DNA from 3 places in the Pseudarthrobacter sp. L19 genome. Region 1 is predicted to be linked to each of the others. Evidence: riboswitches for the same ligand, from Rfam matches in the RefSeq annotation. Region 1 holds a riboswitch; each other region holds the start of a gene.

Region 1 (4,579 bases):
AGCACGAACGGGGCCTTGTAGAGGTAGATCCGCACGCCCGCCTCGAGCAGTGCCTGGTAATAGGACTGCTGGGCGTGGTGGACCAGGAACTGGTCGCCCTTTTCGGAGACGAAGAGTTCGACGTCGACGCCGCGTTGGGCCGCCGTCGTCACGGCGTACAGCAGTGAATCGTCCGGGACGAAGTAGGGGCTGCAGATGGAGAGCTTGTGCTGCGCGGAGTAGATCAGGGTGTTGAAGAGGCGGAGGTTGTTCTCCGTGATGAACCCGGGGCCGCTGGGAACCACCTGCGCGGTGATGTGGCCGGGCACCGACTCGGGCCGGTGGCCGAGTTGGTGCTCGAGCGACTCGTCGGTCTCGCTGAGCCAGTCGGTGGCGAAGATGACGTTCAGGGTGGTGACGATCTGGCCGCGCATGCAGGCCATCAGCTCCACCCACTCGCGGCCCACCTTGCGGTGCCGCGGGTTGTTGTAGGAGGGCTCAATCAGGTTCTGCGAGCCGGTGAAGGCCACCTCGCCGTCGATCACCATGATCTTGCGGTGGTTGCGCAGGTCCGGGCGGCGCCACTGGCCGTGGACGGGCCGCAGCGGAAGCATCGGCCGCCAGCGGATCTTGCTGGCCTTGAGCCGTGCGATCAGCTTGCTGTAGCCCTGGATCCGGAGGGTGCCCAAGTGGTCGAACAGCAGCCGGACCTCGACGCCGCGTTCGGCGGCCTCCTCCAGCGCCGTCAGCAGCTCATCGGTGACATGGTCGGAGCTGAGGATGTAGAACTCGGCGTTGATGAAGCTCTTGGCTTCGCGGGCCGCGGCGGCCATGGCCGCGATCGAATCGGGGTAGCCGGGCAGCAGTTCGACGCTGTTGTTGTCCACCATGGGCAGCGATCCCAGGGTCTTGTTCAGCTCCGCGGCGGAGGCCACCCATTCGGGGCCGTCGTAGCGGCTTTCGACGGCGGCCAGTTCGGAGGTGCCGGCGCGGATCCGGGTGTTGACGGCCTCCTGCTGGGCACGGCGGCGGCGGGAGAGCCGGAAGTTGCCGAACAGCAGGAAGAGCACCAGGCCTACCGAGGGGATGACGAAGATGCCCAGGAGCCACGCCATGGCGGTTGTGGGGCGGCGGTTGCCGGGGATGATACCCAGCGCCAGCACGCGGATGGCGAGGTCGATCAGCGTGAGGATCAGGATCGCCCAGGACGGGAGAGACCCCACGAACGGTAAAGGCCAGAGCACAGGCGAACCCCTCAAGTTCCAGACCCGCGGAACAGTTCCGGAACGGGCAATTTGCAAATCTTATCCCGGCGCGCCGCACTAAGCTGAAGCCATGACTACGTCCGCCTCCGCTCCCGCCAACGCCACGGTGCTGGTCTTCCTCAATCCCGCGTTCGAGGACGGCCGAGTCGCCGACTCCTCCAAGCCGCAGCTGATGGCCACGGACCAGGGTGCCACCCGCGGCGACGGCATCTTCGAATCCCTCCTGGCCGTGGGCGGCCAGCCGCGCAAACTGCCGCGGCACCTGGCCCGGCTGGCCGGTTCGGCGCGGACGCTGGAGCTGGATATTCCGGCGGAGGACGCCTGGCGGAAGGCCATCGCGACGGCGCTCCGGGAGTTCCGTGCGGGCGCCCCCGAGGACGGCGACGACGAGGTGGTGGTGAAGCTGATCGCCACCCGCGGTGTCGAGGGCTCCGCCGTCCCGACCTGCTGGGTGCAGGCCTCCACCCCGCCCGCGGCCGGCCGCGCGCAGCGCGAGAGCGGCATCGACGTGATCCTGCTGGACCGCGGCTATGACAGCGAGGTGGGCGAGCGCGCGCCGTGGCTGCTGCTCGGCGCGAAGACCCTCTCCTACGCGGTCAACATGGCCGCGCTGCGCTACGCCCACCACCAGGGCGCCGACGACGTCATCTTCACGTCCTCGGACGGCCGGGTGCTGGAGGGCCCGACGTCGACCGTGCTGCTGGCGCATCTGGAGACGGCCGACGACGGCGAGGGCGGGACCCGAACGGTGCGCCGCCTGATCACCCCGCAGCTGGACAGCGGCATCCTCCCCGGCACCTCGCAGGGCGCCCTGTTCGCCGCCGCGAAGGCCGCCGGCTGGGAGCTGGGCTACGGCCCGCTGGTGCCGGAGGACCTCTACGACGCCGACGCCGTGTGGCTGATCTCCAGCATCCGGCTGCTGGCGCCGGTCAACCACATCGACGGCAAGGAAATCGGCACCGCCGACGTCCGCCGCCAGCTGACCGCCGAACTGAACGAACTGTTCGCCACGGTCCAGTAGCGCTGTTGAGTAGGTCGACTCGGTCGGCCGACGGGATCCGACAGCTGCGGACGGCGGCCTCCCGTGACCGAACATGACGGGGCCGCCGCGCGGGCGCGGGCCCAAGGGTGCTAGGTTTTTTGCAGAGTAATGAGAACCGGCGCCAAGCCCTGACTGGCCGGTCGGCAACCCTCCTTTTGCGGCGGGGTGCCTCAGGTGACTACTCGGCAATCGACCATTCGAGCTGCAAGCGTGAACGTAAGGAGTTTGTCGTGTCCGACGCGACCCCGCCCCCAGTCCCCACCCCCGGAACCGGCGCCCCGGCCACCCCTCCCGCGCAGGCGGCCGCCCCCGCGGAGCGGCTGGCCTACCGGCTGTTGACCGGCCCCGACGACCGCAGCTTCTGCGAGCGGATCTCGGCGGCCCTTGCCGACGGGTACGTGCTGCACGGCAGCCCGGCCGCAACCTTCAATGGCACCTCGGTGATCGTGGCGCAGGCCCTGGTGCTGCCGGCCGCCGTCGACGGACGGGCAGGAGCATGAGCTACGCCGGGGACCTGACCCCGCAAGAGGCCTGGGAACGGGTGCAGTCCGGCGCGGTGCTGGTGGACGTCCGCACCCGGGCCGAGTGGGCGCAGATCGGCGTCCCGGTGACCGGCGGCGCGGCCGCGGAGCCGGTGTTCATCGAGTGGACCCGGGCCGGCGGCGTGCCGAACGAGGACTTCCTGGACGAGCTCCGGCAGCACGTCCCGGCCGACGCCGAGCTGCTCTTCCTCTGCCGGTCCGGGGCCCGCTCCGTCGCGGCGGCAGGGGCTGCGACGGCGGCGGGATTCACCGTCTACAACGTGCTGGACGGGTTCGAGGGCCAGCCGGATAGGTCCGGCGTCCGCCGCGTCAACGGCTGGAAGAACGTGGGCCTGCCGACCGACGGGACCCGCACGGCATGAGTTTCAATCCCGAGGCCGCGGGCTGGAGCCCGGACACCCAGGCCGTCCGTGGCGGCCTGGACCGGACCGGCTTCCAGGAAACCACCGAGCCGATCTTCCTCAACTCCGGCTTCGTCTACGAATCCGCCGCCGCCGCGGAGCGGGCCTTCACCGGCGAGGACGAGCGGTTCGTTTACTCCCGCTACGGCAACCCCTCGGTGGCCACCTTCCAGGAGCGGCTCCGCCTGCTCGAGGGCACCGAGGCGTGTTTCGCGACGGCGTCGGGCATGTCCGCGGTATTCACCGCCCTCGGCGCGCTGCTCGGGGCCGGGGACAGGGTGGTCGCCGCCCGTTCCCTGTTCGGCTCCTGCTTCGTGATCCTCAACGAGATCCTGCCGCGCTGGGGCGTGGAGACCGTCTTCGTCGACGGCCCGGACCTGGAGCAGTGGCGTGAAGCGCTCTCGACGCCGACCACCGCCGTGTTCTTCGAGTCGCCGTCGAACCCGATGCAGGAGATCGTGGACATCGCCGCCGTGAGCGGGCTGGCGCACGCCGCCGGCGCCACCGTGGTGGTCGACAATGTCTTCGCCACCCCGCTGCTGCAGCGCTGCACGGACTTCGGCGCGGACGTGGTGGTCTACTCCGGCACGAAGCACATCGACGGCCAGGGCCGGGTGCTGGGCGGCGCGATCCTGGGCAGCAAGGAGTTCATCGAGGGCCCGGTCCGGCAGCTGATGCGCCACACCGGACCGGCGCTGTCCGCCTTCAACGCCTGGGTGCTGACCAAGGGCCTGGAAACCATGTCGCTGCGGGTCAACCACGCCTCCGCCTCGGCGCTGCGGCTGGCAGAGTGGCTCGAGGAGCAGCAGGCCGTGACCTGGGTGAAGTACCCGCTCCTGGCCTCCCACCCGCAGCACGAGCTGGCCGCCAAACAGATGAAGTCCGGCGGGACGGTGCTGACCTTCGAACTGGCTCCCCCGGCCGGCCGGTCCGCCAAGGATGCTGCCTTCGAGCTGCTGGACGGGCTGCGGATCATCGACATCTCCAACAACCTGGGCGACTCGAAATCGCTGATCACGCACCCGGCCACCACCACACACCGGGCCATGGGCCCGGAGGGTCGGGCAGCTATCGGGTTGAGCGACGGCGTGGTGCGGCTCTCCGTGGGACTGGAGGACCCGGAGGACCTGATCCGGGACCTGGGCCAGGCCCTGGCGCGGGTCCGGTAATCCGCAGTAGCGGCGTGGAACGTGCGGCCTAGAACCGGCGGACGGGTGCCAGCGCGGGCAGCGGCCCGGTTGCGGTGCCGGCCTCGGGCACCTCCCCGCCGACCGTGGTCCGCACGGCCTCGCCGACGACGGCGCCGAGACCGGCGCGGCGCTGCAGCTCCGCCCCGGTGCCCTCCGCCAG
Region 2 (4,579 bases), 890 kb from region 1:
GTCAACGCCCTCACGGGGGCGGAGCGGGCCACCGGCGGTGTCAACGCCGTCACGGGCCGCGGCCGCCACACCTCCTCCTCCGCTTTGGCGCTGAAGGTCACGGACGCCCCGGCCGGCAGCTGGATCATCGACACCCCCGGCATCCGGTCCTTCGGGCTGGCCCACGTGGACCCGGACCGCATCCTGCGTTCCTTCCCCGATCTGGCCCCCGGCACCGAAGACTGCGAGCGCGGCTGCAAGCACGACGCCACCGCCGTCAATTGCGGCGTGGACGCGTGGGTGCAGGCCGGCCACGCGGGGCCCTCGGGCCCGGCCCGGCTGGCCTCTCTGCGCCGCCTGCTGGGCACCGACCCGCGGCACGAAGCCCAGGAGACCAAGGAACTGGGCACCGTCTCCTGACCGCTCGTCGCCTCTCCGCTGCTCTGCCGATCCGGCCGTCGGGGACGTGGCCTCCCCGGCCGGGGCGCGTTTAGACGGTAGTTTGGAAGCATGAGCCAACCCGCGTCGAGCTACAACGATGACCTGCGCCTTGCCCACGTCCTGGCGGACTCGGTCGATTCCCAGACCATGAGCCGCTTCAAGGCCCTTGACCTCAAAATCGAGACGAAGCCGGACCTGACGCCGGTCACCGACGCCGACAAGGCCGCCGAGGAAGCCATCCGCGGCCAGCTTTCCCGCTCCCGCCCCCGCGATGCCGTGTTGGGCGAGGAATTCGGCAGCTCGGGCCACGGCTCCCGCCGCTGGATCATCGACCCGATCGACGGCACCAAGAACTTCGTGCGCGGCGTCCCGGTCTGGGCCACCCTGATCGCCTTGGTGGACGAGGGCGAGCCGGTGGTCGGCGTCGTCAGCGCCCCTGCCCTCGGCAAGCGCTGGTGGGCCGCCAAGGGCGCCGGTGCCTACACGGGCCGCTCGCTGGCCGCCGCCACCCGGCTGCGGGTCTCCAACGTCTTGGACCTCTCGGACGCCTCCCTCTCCTACTCCAGCCTCGGCGGCTGGAAGCAGCGCGGCAACCTCGACGAATTCCTGGGCCTGACCGAGGAAGTCTGGCGCACCCGCGCCTACGGCGACTTCTGGTCCTACTGCCTGGTGGCCGAGGGCGCCGTCGACATCGCCTGCGAACCGGAGCTGAACCTCTACGACATGGCCGCCCTGGTCCCGATCGTCACTGAGGCCGGCGGCCGGTTCACCTCCCTCGAGGGCGAGGACGGCCCGTTCGGCGGCAACGCCCTGGCCACGAACTCGATCCTGCACTCCGAGGTCCTCAAGCGGCTCAACCCCAACCTCGACGACCTGCTCTAGAGCAGGGCCTTTTCTGGGGGCCGGTTCCGCGTAACACAGCGCTTCACATTGCCGCGCCCCTTTCCGGGGCGCGGCACTTGTGTCCTAGGCTCGAAACAGGTCACGAGTGCCAGCGCTAAACCCCGGTTTGCTGGCCGGCAACCCTCTTTCGCGGCGGGGTGCCCCGGGTGACGACCTGGCCGGTCCGGAGCGGACCCGGCAAGCGCGGATCCCCTGCACGCGGGGTCCTTTTCGAGCGAGGTCCCATGTCGACTGCCATTTTTTCGTCCCCAGCATCCACCCCCACGGCCGTATCTGCCGCCCGCGCCCCGCTGGCCGCCGTGACCGGCGCCGAGATCCAGGCTCCGCTGATCCAGGGCGGCCACGTCCGCTACGCCAATCTGGACTACGGCGCCTCGACCCCCGCCCTGTCCGTGGTCTCCGCCTACCTCAACGAGATCCTGCCCTACTACGCCAGCGTCCACCGCGGTGCCGGCTACGCCTCCCAGCTGAGTACCTCGGTCTACGAGAACGCGCGGACCATCGTGCGGGACTTCGTCGGCGGCCGGCCCGACGACGCGGTCATCTTCACCCGGAACACCACCGATTCGCTGAACCTCCTGGCCGGGTGCCTGCCCACCGCCGGCGGCCGGCACCTGGGCGAGGTCCTGTACCTGGACATCGAACACCACGCGAACCTGCTGCCGTGGCAGGGCGTTCCGCACCGCAGCGTCGTCGCCGCGCCCACCCTGGCCGGGACGCTGGCGCGGCTCCGGGCGGAGCTGGCCGCAGGCGGCATCAGCCTGCTCGCGGTCACGGGCGCGTCGAATGTCACCGGCGAGATCCTGCCCGTCCGGGAGCTGGCGGCGCTGGCGCACGAGCACGGGGCCCGGATTGTCGTCGACGCCGCGCAGCTGGCCCCGCACCGCCGGATCGACGTCGCGGCCGACGGCATCGACTACGTCGCCTTCTCGGGGCACAAGCTCTACGCCCCGTTCGGCGCGGGTGTCCTGGTGGGGCGGCCGGACTGGCTCGACGCCGGAACGCCGCACCTGGCAGGCGGCGGCGCCGTCCGCGACGCCCGGCTGGACGCCGTCAGCTGGACCACCGGACCGGCACGGCACGAGGGGGATCACCCAACGTCCTCGGCGCGGCCGCCCTGGCCCGCGCCACGCAGGCGGTCGCCGCCCTGGACGAAGCATCCTGGCACGGCCATGAGGATGCCATCCGGTCCTTCCTTGCCGACGGCCTGCGGGAGATCGACGGCGTGAGCGTGCACCACATCTTCGAGGAGACCGACCGCGGGGACGGCCACGGGACCATCGGCGTGGTGAACTTCTCGGTCGCGGGGTACGACGCCGGCCTCGTCGCCGCGTACCTGTCCGCCGAGCACGGGATCGGCGTGCGGGACGGCCGGTTCTGCGCGCATCCGCTGCTCAAGCGGCTGGGCCTTCCCGCCGGGTCGCTGCGCGCCAGCTTCGGCCTCGGCTCCCGGCTCGAGGACGCCGAGCGGCTGCTGGCCGCGCTGCGGACGCTACGACGGGACGGCCTGGGCTGGGACTACGTGGTGGATGCCGGGCGCTGGGTACCGGCGAACGACACCCGCAGCTACCCGCACTGGGCGCCCAACACCCCCGGCACCGCCGGGGCAGCCCCCTGCACCCTCGACGGCCCCGAATAGCCGGTTTACGGTAGATTCGACGGGTATCTTCCCGAGCTGCCGAAGGAGAGTTCACGTGGCAGGCGGCGGCCCCAAACTGCATCAGACCCGGCGGAAGGAGCTCGGAGCGAGCTTCCAGGACGGCGGGGAACACTATGACCGGGTGCGGCCCGGCTATCCCGCCGACTCCGCCGACTGGCTGATCCCCGCCGGAGCCCGGGACGCGGCCGACGTCGGTGCGGGCACCGGAAAGTTCACCGCCCTCCTCGTGGACCGCGGCCTGGCCACGGCCGCCGTCGACCCATCGGCGGACATGCTGGACCAGCTCCGCGCAATCCTCCCGGGCGTTCCGGCCACGGTGGGGACCGCCGAACACACCGGGCTCCCGGCGTCGGCGTTCGACCTGGTGACGGTGGCGCAGGCCTGGCACTGGTGCGAGCCGCTGCAGGCCAGCACCGAGGCCGCCCGCATCCTGCGGCCGCACGGGGTGCTCGGGCTGATCTGGAACCAGCTGGACACCTCCGTACCGTGGGTGCACCGGCTGTCCCGGATCATGCACGCCGGGGACGTCCACAAACCCTCGTTCCGCCCACCGGTCGGGCCCGAGTTCACCGGGCTGGAGAGCCACCTGACCCGGTGGGAGGACCCGGTGACGCCGGAGGAGATCCTGGAGCTGGCCAAGTCCCGCAGCTACTTCCTGCGGGCCGGGGAGGCCACCCGGGCCAAGGTGCTGGCCAACCTCCAGTGGTACCTGTACGAGCACCTCGGTCACGGTCCCGGCGAGACGCTGGCCCTGCCCTACCTCACCCAAAGCTGGCGCGTGGTCAAGGTCTGAGCCTATGATTTCGGTATGCCTAACTTTTTGTTCAGGCATACGGAAATCATTGGACCCATCAGCCGCAGGAGCCTGCAATGTTGCACCTCGCCGGACAGGATCCCGCCGCCGGCGGCCGGAGCCCGGTCCGTGGCAGGAAGGGGCACCGCCGCGCCCTGCTGGGGCTGCTGGGACCGGCCTTCGTCGCCGCGATCGCCTACGTGGACCCCGGCAATGTGGCGGCCAACCTTACCGCCGGCGCCCAGTTCGGCTACCTGCTGGTCTGGGTGCTGGTGGTGGCCAACGTCGTCGCCGTCCTGGTGCAGTACCAGTCCGCCAAGCTCGGCATCGTCACGGGCCGCAGCCTGCCGGAATTGCTCGGGGAACGCCTGCGTCCCGGCTGGCGGCGCGCCTTCTGGGTCCAGGCCGAGATCGTCGCGGCCGCCACTGACCTGGCCGAGGTGGTGGGCGGCGCCGTCGCCCTCTACCTGCTCTTCGGCCTCCCCCTCCCCTGGGCGCCGTCGTCGTCGGCGGCATCTCCATGGCGCTGCTGGCCATGCAAAGCCGGAACCGGCAGCGGCCCTTCGAGCTGGTGATCATGGGCCTGCTGGGCATCATCACGGTGGGCTTCCTGGCCGGGCTGTTCATCAGCCCGCCGGACCCGTCCGGGGTCCTCTCCGGACTGGTCCCCGGGTTCCGCGGCCCGGACACCGTGCTGCTGGCCGCCAGCATGCTGGGCGCAACCGTCATGCCGCACGCCATTTACGTCCACTCCGCGCTCTCCCGGGACCGGCACCGCCCGGACCGCCACCGGCACGTTCCGC
Region 3 (4,579 bases), 1.4 Mb from region 1:
CAGCGCGTTGACGCCGGCGGCCTGCATCCGGATGAGGACGTCCCTGGGGCCGACGGCGGGTTCGGGCGCCTCGATTTCCTGCACCGGGCCCTTGTACTTGGTGACGGCAAACGCTTTCATGGCTGATCCCTTGGTGTCGTGAAGGCCCGGATAATGCTTACCGAGCACTCTCAATATTGAGCGCACTCAGTAATATTGTCAAGGCCCCCACAAGAGCAGCCCCCGTCTCCCGCGGTGCGGTGACGGGGGCTGCCGTGAAGCGTTTTAGAGTTTGCCTGTTACTTGATGCCTGTTACTTCTTGCCTGCGGCAAGGAGGTCTGCGGTGCCCTGGGCGTCGGCGGCGTCGACGTCGTGCAGGGAGATGCCGCGGGTTTCCTTCAGGAAGAGCACCGCGACGGCGGTGATCGCGCAGGCGATCGCCAGATAGATGGCGACCGGGACGGAGGACTTGTACTCACCCAGCAGCGCGACGGCGATGATCGGGGCGAGCGAGCCGGCCACGATCGAGGTGACCTGGTAACCGAGGGAGACGCCGGAGTAACGCATCCGGGTCGGGAACATCTCGGCCATGATGGCCGGCTGGCCGGCGTACATCAGGGCGTGGAACAGCAGGCCGATGATGACAGAGGCCAGGATGATGAAGTCGTTGCCGGTATCCATCATCGGGAAGGCGAAGAAGCCCCAGGTGGCACCGAGGACTGCGCCGGCCATGTAGACCGGGCGGCGGCCCAGGCGGTCGGAGAGCCGGCCCACCATCGGAACCACGGAGAAGTGGATCGCGTGCGCCACCAGCAGCAGGAGCAGGATGCGGGTGGTGTCCGCGTGGACCACGGTCTTCAGGTAGGTGATGGAGAAGGTCACCACGAGGTAGTAGAGGATGTTTTCCGCGAAGCGCAGGCCCATGGCGGTGAAGACGCCGCGGGGGTAGCGGCGGAAGACCTCGGCGACGCCGTAGCCCTTGTGGCCGGCTTCGACCTCCTTGCGGGCCTCAAGGAAGATCGGGGCGTCGTTGACCTTGGTGCGGATGTAGTAGCCGATCAGGACGATCACGGCGGAGAGCCAGAACGCCACGCGCCAGCCCCAGCCGAGGAAGTCGGCGGAGGACAGGGTGGAGGAGAGGACGAACAGCACCGCGGTGGCGAAGAGGTTACCCAGCGGCACGGCGGACTGCGGCCAGCTGGCCCAGAAGCCACGGGACTTGCTGGGGCTGTGCTCGGCCACCAGCAGGACGGCGCCGCCCCACTCACCGCCGACGGCGAAGCCCTGGGCGAAGCGCAGGAAGACCAGGAGGGCCGGGGCCCAGTAACCGATCTGGGCGAAGGTGGGCAGGCAGCCCATCAGGAAGGTGGAGACACCCACCAGGATGATGCTCAGCTGGAGCAGCTGCTTGCGGCCGAACTTGTCACCGAAGTGGCCGAAGACGATGCCGCCGATGGGGCGGGCGACGAAACCGACGGCGTAGGTCAGGAAGGCGGCCAGGATGCCGTCCAACTCGGTCTGGGAATTGGGGAAGAAGGCCTTGCCGAAGACCAGGGTGGCGGCGGAGGCGTAGAGGAAGAATTCGTACCACTCCACCACCGTGCCGGCCATGGAGGCGGCGACGACTTTCTTGAGGCCGGACGCCTTGACGTCGGTTTCCTCTGCGCGCCTCGCGGCGGCGTTTTCCGTGCTCATAAGAACTCCTTCGGTGTCGCCATCGACACCCTGCGGCTTACTGGGCTGACTCCGTGTGAGTTGGACCACACGCGGTCATTCTCCACGAGTATGGAGTGTCACCGCCGGAGCCTCAACGACCAATCGCGCAGAGCCTATCTGCAAAATTGCACATCAGTCCCCGGCAAGAGCCTGCGAAGAAGCCGTAAGGCTCAGGCGAAGAACGCCTCCCGGAGGACGCCGCCCAGCTGGCCGATCTCGGTCAGGAACCCGTCATGGCCGATCGGGGCGGAAATGACGTGCACGGGCACCTCCCCGGCAGGGCCGCCGCGAGCTCCCGGGACTGTTCGGGAAAGTACAGTCGGTCCGAGTCCACGGCGGCGATGAAGAACTCGGCGGTGGCCCCGGCGAGCGCCTGCTGCAGGCTTCCGCGGCCACGGGCGACGTCGTGGCTCATCAGCGCCTCGGTGATGGCGATGTAGCTGTTGGCGTCGAAGCGCTGCACCAGTTTGTTGCCCTGGTGGTCCAGGTAGCTCTCCACCTGGTAGCGGCCGCGGCCGGACAGCGGGCCGGGTGCGAGCGGGGTCTCGCCGTCCTGCCCGGTCCGGCCGAAGCGGCCCTCCAGTTCGGCAGCGGAGCGGTAGGTGATGTGCGCGATGCGCCGGGCCAGCGCCAGGCCCTCGTGCGGCTCGGGCCCGCCGTAGTAGTCGCCGCCATTGAAGCGCGGGTCCTGCCGGATCGCGAGGGTCTGGGCCTGGGCGAAGGCGATCTGCTCGGCGGTGCTGTAGGCGCCGACGGCGATCACGGCGCAGCGGCCCACGCGTTCCGGGTAGCTGACGGCCCACTCCAGTGCCCGGGCGCCGCCGAGGGAGCCGCCGAGCACGGCGTGCCAGCGGTTGATCCCCAGCGCGTCGGCCATCCGGGCCTCGGCCGCGGTGCTGTCCCGCAGGGTGACGAGCGGGAAACGGGACCCCCAGGGCCGGCCGTCGGGTGCCGGCGTGGACGGGCCGGTGGAGCCGTAGCAGCCGCCGAGGATGTTGATGGACACCACGAAGTACCGGTCCGTGTCCACGGGCGCGCCGGGGCCGGCGAGCTGTTCCCACCAGCCGGGTTCCCCGCCGGCGCCGCGGGTGACGTGGGTGTCCCCGGTGAGGGCGTGTTCGATCAGGACGGCGTTGGAGGCGTCCGCGTTCAGGGTGCCCCAGGTCTCGTAGGCCAGCACCACCTCCGGCAGGACGGCCCCGGATTCGAGTTCCAAAGCGCCGACGGACACGTACTGCACGGTGCCGTCGGGGACGGCGGTGTTTCCTGCTGCGGGACTGGTGGCGGGTACACCCGTTCGGGTGACGGCAATCGTCATGTTAAAAGACCTCACTTCGCGCTTGCCTGCCGTCAGTTGACCGGCAGGCCAGGTCTTCACCCGGGGCACCCCGCCGCAAAAGGAGGGTTGCCGGCCAGCAAGCCGGGGCTGTCGCTGGCACTCATGACCTGCACCGAGTGTACGAAAGAGGGCGGTGCCGTGGCCAAGATTGTGACTTGCATGTGACAGCCGCCCGCCCGGCCGCGCCGTTTCCCCACCTTTGGGCGCCGCGGCCGGCGGGTCGCCGCGGACACGCCGCGCCGGCCGCCGTCGGGCCCGCAAAGGTGGGGAAATCCGGCAGGGGTCCCGGGACTAGCCGGCCTTCGCGGCGCGGAAGCCGGCGTCGAGGTCCGCCAGGATGTCGTCGATGTGCTCCAGGCCAACCGAGAGCCGGACCAGGCCCGGGTGGACGCCCGCCACCGCCTGCTGCTCCGGGGTGAGCTGGCTGTGCGTGGTCGACGCCGGGTGGATCACCAGTGAGCGCACGTCGCCGATGTTCGCCACGTGCGAGTGCAGCTCCAGGGCGTCGACGAAGCGCTTGCCGGCCTCCACTCCCCCGGCGATGACGAAGGAGACGACGGCGCCCGTGCCGCGCGGACCGTACTTCCTGCCGCGCTCGTACCAGGGGCTCGAGGGCAGTCCCGCGTAGGCGACCGATTCGGCGTCGTCCCGGCCCTCAAGCCATTCGGCCACCCGGGTGGCGTTGGCGACGTGCCGCTCCACCCGCAGGCTCAGCGTCTCGATGCCCTGGGCGATCAGGAAGGCGTTGAAGGGCGCGACGGCGGAGCCGAGGTCGCGCAGCAGCTGCACCCGTGCCTTGAGGATGTAGGAGAGGTTGGCCCCCAGTGCGCCGTCCGCGCCCAGGTCCCGGGCGTAGACCAGGCCGTTGTAGCTGGGGTCGGGGGTGTTGAAACCGGGGTACCGCTCCGGGTCCGCGCCGAAGTCGAACTTCCCGGAGTCCACGATCACGCCGGCGATCGCCGAGCCGTGGCCGCCGAGGTACTTGGTGGCCGAGTGCACCACGATGTCCGCGCCCCACTCCAGCGGGCGGATCAGGTACGGGGTGGCCAGGGTGTTGTCCACGATCAGTGGCACCCCCGCCTGGTGGGCCACGTCCGAGATGCCCTCGATGTCCAGGACGTCCTGGCGCGGGTTGGAGACCACCTCGCCGAAGAACAGCTTGGTGTTCGGCTGCACGGCCTCGCGCCACTGGTCCAGGTTGTCCGGGTCCGCCACGAAGGTCACGGAGATGCCGAACTTCTTCAGCGTGTGGGCCAGCAGGTTGTAGGTGCCGCCGTAGAGGCTGGGGCTGGCCACCACGTGGTCCCCGGCCTCGGCGATGTTGAGGATGGCGAAGGTTTCCGCCGCCTGCCCGGAACTGAGCAGCAGCGCGCCGAGGCCGCCCTCCAGGCTGGCGATGCGCTGTTCGACGGCGTCCTGGGTGGGGTTGCCGATCCGGGTGTAGATGGGGGCGAGCTCGGCCAGGGCGAACCGGTTCGCGGCGCTCTCGGCGCTCGGGAAGACGAACGACGTCGTCTGGTAGATCGGCAGCGCGCGGGCGCCGG

Evidence for each region. Region 1 has a riboswitch for S-adenosylmethionine ahead of ACRQ5B_RS07240 (DUF1737 domain-containing protein). Riboswitches for the same ligand answer to the same signal wherever they lie in the genome.
Region 2: linked by a shared signal. The riboswitch ahead of ACRQ5B_RS11610 (aminotransferase class V-fold PLP-dependent enzyme) and the one ahead of ACRQ5B_RS07240 (DUF1737 domain-containing protein) in region 1 are both predicted to bind S-adenosylmethionine.
Region 3: linked by a shared signal. The riboswitch ahead of metX (homoserine O-acetyltransferase MetX) and the one ahead of ACRQ5B_RS07240 (DUF1737 domain-containing protein) in region 1 are both predicted to bind S-adenosylmethionine.

What each region holds. Positions count from the first base shown of each region.
Region 1 covers NZ_CP193935.1:1,547,506-1,552,084, reverse strand. Annotated here, with positions in the region: gene cls (cardiolipin synthase) at 1-1,223, opposite strand, end outside; gene ACRQ5B_RS07245 (aminodeoxychorismate lyase) at 1,315-2,265, shown strand; SAM riboswitch class IV at 2,391-2,503, shown strand; partial or broken gene ACRQ5B_RS07240 (DUF1737 domain-containing protein) at 2,607-2,765, shown strand; gene ACRQ5B_RS07235 (rhodanese-like domain-containing protein) at 2,783-3,190, shown strand; gene ACRQ5B_RS07230 (O-succinylhomoserine sulfhydrylase) at 3,187-4,398, shown strand; gene ACRQ5B_RS07225 (glutamate--cysteine ligase 2) at 4,427-4,579, opposite strand, start outside.
Region 2 covers NZ_CP193935.1:2,439,773-2,444,351, reverse strand. Annotated here, with positions in the region: gene rsgA (ribosome small subunit-dependent GTPase A) at 1-399, shown strand, start outside; gene hisN (histidinol-phosphatase) at 490-1,302, shown strand; SAM riboswitch class IV at 1,401-1,513, shown strand; partial or broken gene ACRQ5B_RS11610 (aminotransferase class V-fold PLP-dependent enzyme) at 1,548-2,962, shown strand; gene ACRQ5B_RS11605 (class I SAM-dependent methyltransferase) at 3,018-3,776, shown strand; partial or broken gene ACRQ5B_RS11600 (Nramp family divalent metal transporter) at 3,854-4,579, shown strand, end outside.
Region 3 covers NZ_CP193935.1:175,565-180,143, forward strand. Annotated here, with positions in the region: gene ACRQ5B_RS00875 (NADP-dependent oxidoreductase) at 1-120, opposite strand, end outside; gene ACRQ5B_RS00880 (MFS transporter) at 293-1,675, opposite strand; partial or broken gene metX (homoserine O-acetyltransferase MetX) at 1,867-3,014, opposite strand; SAM riboswitch class IV at 3,028-3,143, opposite strand; gene ACRQ5B_RS00890 (bifunctional o-acetylhomoserine/o-acetylserine sulfhydrylase) at 3,327-4,579, opposite strand, start outside.